Regions from separate parts of the Paenibacillus vandeheii genome, predicted to be linked through region 2. Evidence: riboswitches for the same ligand, from Rfam matches in the RefSeq annotation. Region 2 holds a riboswitch; the other holds the start of a gene.
The links. Region 2 has a riboswitch for ZMP and ZTP ahead of P5G61_RS20735 (TIGR01440 family protein). Riboswitches for the same ligand answer to the same signal wherever they lie in the genome.
Positions count from the first base shown of each region.

Region 1: linked by a shared signal. The riboswitch ahead of P5G61_RS14205 (bifunctional 5,10-methylenetetrahydrofolate dehydrogenase/5,10-methenyltetrahydrofolate cyclohydrolase) and the one ahead of P5G61_RS20735 (TIGR01440 family protein) in region 2 are both predicted to bind ZMP and ZTP.

Region 1 is NZ_JAROCD010000006.1:364,839-368,254, reverse strand. It holds gene P5G61_RS14215 (undecaprenyl-diphosphate phosphatase) at 1-23, opposite strand, end outside; gene P5G61_RS14210 (DUF817 domain-containing protein) at 40-804, opposite strand; gene P5G61_RS14205 (bifunctional 5,10-methylenetetrahydrofolate dehydrogenase/5,10-methenyltetrahydrofolate cyclohydrolase) at 974-1,825, opposite strand; ZMP/ZTP riboswitch at 1,877-1,957, opposite strand; gene P5G61_RS14200 (stalk domain-containing protein) at 2,039-2,851, opposite strand; gene P5G61_RS14195 (MarR family transcriptional regulator) at 3,132-3,416, shown strand, end outside.
Region 2 is NZ_JAROCD010000010.1:186,232-189,647, reverse strand. It holds gene P5G61_RS20740 (serine hydroxymethyltransferase) at 110-1,357, opposite strand; gene P5G61_RS20735 (TIGR01440 family protein) at 1,628-2,221, opposite strand; ZMP/ZTP riboswitch at 2,361-2,442, opposite strand; gene P5G61_RS20730 (low molecular weight protein arginine phosphatase) at 2,527-3,099, opposite strand; gene P5G61_RS20725 (manganese efflux pump MntP) at 3,223-3,416, opposite strand, start outside.

The sequences.
Region 1 (3,416 bases), on a different contig from region 2:
AACCACAAAATAATGTCTTCCATTGTATCCTCCTACTTATTATTTTCGATTGGCTTTGACATATTTAAGCTGGGCAACAATGATGACACTAATGATAACCAAAAGGAACCACGAACTGATCTTGCTAAAACTAACCAGCTGCCAGGAGTCGTGTTGGTCAGGATATTTCCAGCCATTAAAAAAGGTTGCTATATTTTCAGCCGTCCAGATGAAGAAACCTACGATGATGAAAGCGAGTGTAAGCGGCATTCGATAGGTCGTTAATCGTACCCGATAGATGATCCACGTTTTTCGAAAAACAATAAATACAAGAGCGGTCAACCACCAACGAAAATCGGGAATAAAATGATGTGTGAAAAAGTTGATATAGATGGCTCCTCCTAACAGAACCGAAGATGCAAACCCGGGCCATCCAGTCATGTCCATACGCAATCTGCGCCATATTTGACACATAAAGCTTGCTACACTTGCATACATAAATCCACTATAAAGGGGAACACCAAAGAGCTTGGTATATCCAGGCTCAGGGTATGACCAGGATCCCATCCACACTTTATACATCTCCAGCACCAAACCAATCACGTGAAATATACATATGACTTTGATTTCATCACGTGTTTCCAATCCGCTCCGGTACATAAGGTATTGCACTGCTAATAAAATCAGCAGAATGGCATCATAGCGATAAAGAAAGGGGATCTGAATTACGCTAGAGAGGGCCAGCGTTCCAAAGATCGCCACAGGAAAAATGCAACTCATCGCTTGATGATAACCAAAATGCAGCAGCTGTACTAAAGGTTTCAAGTTATGTTTATCTCCTTCCCCATGCCTTGTTCATAATAATATAGATATGAACCGTTTGTAAAAAGAGAAAAAAAGCTATATATATGTTCTTATTTTCAATTATAGCCGTATTCAAAGACAAACAAGGCCCCTCGTCAATCGGAGGAACCTTGTTTTTTGGGCTATTTCATTATGCATTTTCAGATAGCTTATAGGCAGATTTAATCGTATGTTCGATGAGCGTTGCGATTGTTACAGGTCCAACGCCGCCAGGTACAGGTGTAATAGCCGAAGAAGGAACAAAGCAAGCTTCATAGTCCACATCTCCGACATTCCCTTTGTTATAACCTGCGTCAATAACGACAGCACCCGGTTTAATCCAGTCTCCTTTGACAAACAGGGGTTTACCCACGGCTGCAATGACGATATCACCAAGCTTCACGATCTCCTCCAGATTCACAGTTTTAGAGTGGCAGGTTGTCACCGTTGCATTCCGGTTTAGCAGCATGGCTGAGACCGGCTTGCCCAGAATTGGACTTCTTCCGATGACCACCGCGTGTTTGCCCTCAATTTGAATATTGTAGAAATCCAGAATACGCATGATAGCCTGTGGTGTACAGGAAGGGAATTCGGCTTTTCCAAAAGCATTAAGTGCAAAACCGAGGGTCGTTACACCATCAACGTCTTTTTCGATACGAATGGCGTCAAAAGCTGCTCTTTCATCGATATGATTAGGGACAGGGTGCTGAAGCAAAATACCGTGTACGGAAGGGTTATCATTTAGTTTGTTAATTTCTTGAATCAATTCATCCGTGGTGGTATCCGCAGAAAGAACGACCTTAATGGAATGCACGCCTAAGCGAGCACAAGCATTTCCTTTCATACGCACATAGGTCGCTGAGGAAGGATCATCTCCGACGAGAATTGTAGCGAGACAAGGCTGAATGCCTTTTTCCTTAAGGATGCCAACCTTTGTGGCCATGTCTTCCTTCATAAAATCTGCTACCGTTTGTCCATTTAAGATCAATTTGTCTGTACTCATTTTCACATCGCCCTTTCAACATAAAAAAGAGGCAAGGAAATAAATATTCCTTACCTCTGCCCAGGCGTACGGCTTATTACAAACCATATGCTCCCTCACGGTTCACCGTGTTCGCCAGTCACATATGATCGTTTAAATTGTTTAGATTGATAGTACTTGAAAAAGAAGAATTGTTCAATAGTTAATGGATTTCTGTTATAGAGAGAGATGACCTTAAGGATTAAGTATCTCTTCTATCAATGAAAATTCAACACGATCTACTTTCCAGCCCTTATTTGTAAAGGCGAGTGTGGCACTGCGGTAGAGTGTTTCCTTGTTACCGTAAACGGAACTGGAACCCGAGTATTGACTTAATCTGGCTGTATTACTATCAAGGTAAGTCAGGCCGGATTGGCTAATGATTTTGAATTTAAAGTCATATTCCAGCCCTTTATCCCGAATAATTTGATTGATAAAACGATCTGTAAAATAGGCACTAAAGTATGTCCGAATCTGCTTAATGGACGTCAGATTTGTCGCTTCATTTAATTTGTCAACTAAGATTTGCTGTTGTTTGGCCGTTATTCTCTTTGCATTGGGCACTTGCACTTTGGGTTTTGCCATCGTCACCTGTAGTTGCTTACCATCCAGAGTGATGGTTGCTTGGCTGGTTTGTTGATTCCATTGCACGTTAGCGCCTAAAGCTTGACTGATCAACCGCGCCGGGACATAGGTGGTGTTTTCGTTTAATTCCGCAGGGACATCCAGAGAAACTACCTCTTGGTTAACCAGTATCTTTTTAGAGTTAATGGTCAAACGTATTGTCGTTTCACCTTTGGTAATGGTGATATTTTTTTGTTCTTTGTTCCAGTTAACTTCCGCACCCAAGTTTTCGGACACTGCCCGTAATGGAATTAGAACACGATTATTTTTTAAGATGCCATTATCCAATGTGATGTACTGGTTAGCAGCTTCCCCGGTAGCCGCAAAGCTCGGCAGGATGAGCAAAGTCGTTGTCAGCAATGAAATAGTGATTTTTTTAAACATAGGCTCCTCCTAAGGATTAATTAGTTGAATATGTAGACGTTACCAAAGTAGAAAATGTTTCTGTATGTAAGATGCCATTCTCCAAGTAGGAAGTTAGCCTCAGTTGAGAAAAGGGCTTAATTCTAAATCTTTCTTTTTCTTTTACCAGAGGAAATAGTTGATAACTGTTCTCACTCGTGGTATATTGTTAACAGGTAAACGATTTAAGGATGAATTTGTGTATTAGTTTGATAATTTAAGGTTTTTTATTGTTTACAGGTAAATAAGGAGAGATAGAAGAATGGATTCAAGAGATCGAACAACACAGTTGCTGTATGACCAATTTATCCGTTTTTTACATGTATATGAGAATCACAAGGATACGGAAATCGAACATTTTCTGAGTATCGCCCAGCGGGAAAGCATCGAGAAAATCCCCCAGCATTTGACTGCAGTTCATATGATAGATTGCATTGGCAGGCATGAACCCATTAACAATACGGGCATTGCCGAGGCGATGAATTTGTCCAAAGCAAGTATTACCAAGATCGGCAACAAACTGCTGGAGGAAGGATTCGTCAAACGT
Region 2 (3,416 bases):
AATCCGGGGATAAAGGCGAACGCTACGCTTCTCCGTCTTCATTCTGTCTGCTCCGTCTGAGTGTTTACATTAAGAACACCTCAAATACAAGCAGCACGTGCAAGTTTTTTTAGTATTTAAGGTCTGTGTACAGTGGGAATTGGTCTGTCAGTGCAGTCACTTCCGCACGGGCTTCGTCCAATTTCGCTGCATCTTTAGGGTTTTTCAATGTTTTGGCAATAATCTTACCAATTGCCACCATCGCTTCTTCATTCATACCACGGGAAGTCGCCGCAGGTGTACCGATCCGGATACCACTTGTTACAAACGGGCTGGTCGGATCAAACGGAATGGCATTTTTGTTCACGGTAATACCGATGGAATCAAGTACATGCTCAGCTTCCTTACCTGTGATATTCACGCTGCGTGTGTCGATCAGCATCAAGTGGTTGTCTGTACCACCGGATACGATGTTCAATCCTTCAGCAATCAACGTTTCAGCCAGCACCTGTGCATTTTTCACCACATTTTGTGCATATGTTTTGAACGAAGGTTGCAGTGCTTCACCGAAGGCTACCGCTTTGGAAGCAATCACGTGCATCAGAGGTCCGCCTTGGGAACCCGGGAATACCGCTTTATCAATCGCTGCTGCCCATGCTTTGCGGCACAGAATCATACCACCACGAGGTCCACGCAACGTTTTGTGTGTTGTTGTTGTTACGAAATGCGCATGTGGAACCGGGCTTGGATGCAATCCGGCAGCTACCAGTCCTGCAATATGAGCCATATCCACCATGAACAAAGCGCCTACATCATTGGCGATAGAAGCAAGCTTTTCAAAATCGATGATACGCGGATATGCACTTGCACCTGCAACGATCATGCGAGGACGATGTTTGAATGCGGCTTTGCGCACTTCATCGTAATCAATCAGGAACGTATCTTCTTGTACACCATAAGCCACGAAATTGTACAGCAAGCCGGAAGCATTAACCGGGCTACCATGTGTGAGGTGTCCGCCATGCGCAAGGTTCATGCCCAGTACAGTGTCACCTGGTTTCAAAGCCGCAAGATATACTGCCATGTTCGCTTGTGCACCGGAGTGAGGCTGAACATTCACATGTTCTGCTCCAAACAGTTCTTTGGCACGGTCACGTGCAATATCCTCAACGATATCGACATGTTCACAACCACCGTAGTAACGTTTGCCTGGATAGCCTTCAGCGTATTTGTTCGTAAGTACAGATCCAAGAGCCTCGATAACTGCTTCGCTTACGATGTTCTCGGATGCGATCAGCTCAATGTTGTTCTGTTGACGTTTCAGTTCAAGATTCATCGCTTCCAGTACTGCCGGGTCATTCTTGCGCAATTGTTCCATGATTAAATTCCTCCCAGTTTATAAGTGAAGTTATAAAGCGAAACTACAGTGGTTACACTCCTGACTTCGATTGCATCACCATCTTCCGATCGCTGTTATCCCTGGATTTTTCTGAACTCCCTTATAGTAAGGGGAAAATCCGGGGATAGCGTATGCTTCCGATGTAGCTTTCCTTCGGAAAGCTTTCAGGCGAACGCATTGCTTCTTCAGATTGGTGTTGCACTCTCCGTTTTCATGTAAAGTCTAATTTGGCTTTATATAGTGAAGATATCAGTCACAAAATGTCGAATCCGGTTGCTCTTCCATGCGATACACTGCGCGCTCGCCACCAATCAACTTGGGACGGGTCAACGCTGTAGTTACACGGGCATCACCAATGTAGCGGAGTGCTGTACGGAAAGGTACTGCCACATGCCGCAAGTGCATGCCAATCATCGTCTCGCCAATGTCCAGTCCCGCATGGGCCTGCACATGTTCAGCCAAGCATGGATCGGTCAGCGAGCGATATGCTGCGGATGCCATGGAACCACCTGCTTTGGGCACAGGTACTGCACCCACTTCAGTCAATCCAAGACGTGTAAGCAGAGAACGCTCCATAACCAGTGCGCGGTTCAGGTGCTCACAGCATTGGAATACAACTTCAAAACCGAACTCCTGCTGCACCTCGCGTATACCCGCAAGAAGCTGCTGCGCCACTTCAACTGCACCGCTTGTACCAATCCGTTTGCCTGCGACTTCACTTGTACTTGTACCGATCACAACAATCTGTCCAGGTCCAAGCTGGCCGGCAAGCGCCAGTTCACGCAGTATGGATGCAGTCTGTTCATGCAATCCGGGTTGTTCCGAATCTAATTCAATAGTCATCCTATCGCCTCCCGATAAAATCATGCTCGGCTTCCTCTTGGCTGCCTTTCGTATTCTTGCATGGCATTTCAGGTACTATTATAGCGAATAATCAGATGAAAGACGAAAAAAAGAGCAGTCTGCGGGTAACGCAGAATTGCTCTTTTGCCCAGGCGACCGGCCGTTTGTTCCGGTGCTCCATTGTGGTTGTGCCCACTTCGTCGCCAGTTACACCGGATCCCTGTTTTCCCATTCATCATAAAACAACCTGCGTTTAAAATCAACGACTAATTTACATCCCATGTCCGTTTTAATATGGCTTCCAATTACTCCAACTTGTCCAAAAGTCTGTCGAGCGCGGTCCGAATCTCTGCCGCAGCAATGTTGTAATCGTCGCGACTGCCGCCAAACGGGTCCGAAATGTCAAAGCTCGGAATGCGCTGCCTAATCTCAATTGCCCGCTCACGTTCAGATGCCAAAATCTCCTGACCGAGCGCACGTTTCATCTCCAATGTCGCAAACAGGCTGTCCAGTTCCTGAAGATCATTCAGGACTTGCTCGTCATTTTCCACGTATTCTTTCAAAGTATATGTCTTGTGTACCGAGTCAGGAAAAACCTGCATGACATGCTGTTTATGACTGCGTGTCAATGTGAGAATCAGATCGGCCCAGCCAACCAGGTTCGCGCTTAGAAGCGTCGAATGAGGTGGTCCCTCCACATTGTGATCCCTTAATACGGCCTCCGCATGACGGGAAATCGGCATGCCCGTTGTTGCGGCTACACCTGCGGAACGAACGTCCACTTGAATGCCACGCTCAGACGCCAGTTTACGTAAAAGTCCCTCCGCCATGGGGCTGCGGCAAGTATTCCCTGTACATACAAACAAAATATGTTTCATTGTGGTTAGCCTCCCCATTTTGCAAATGTTGTCGAATCATGTTAAAACTCCATCTGATCCAATGAACCTCATACCTATATATTGAAGACTGCACTAGGCTGTAATTATAGTTAACGTTATATTTTAAAATATAAACAAAAGTCCAAAAGCGAGCAAGATTGCTCCGCCGACCGCTTCTCCATAATCCCCCATGTTCTGGCTCACACGCCGACCCAACAGCAGACCCATAACGGACATTAACCCACCGCATACGCCAAAAGCCAGCACTGTTAACACCAAATCACTGCTGAACATGCCGAGCGAGACTCCAACGGAGA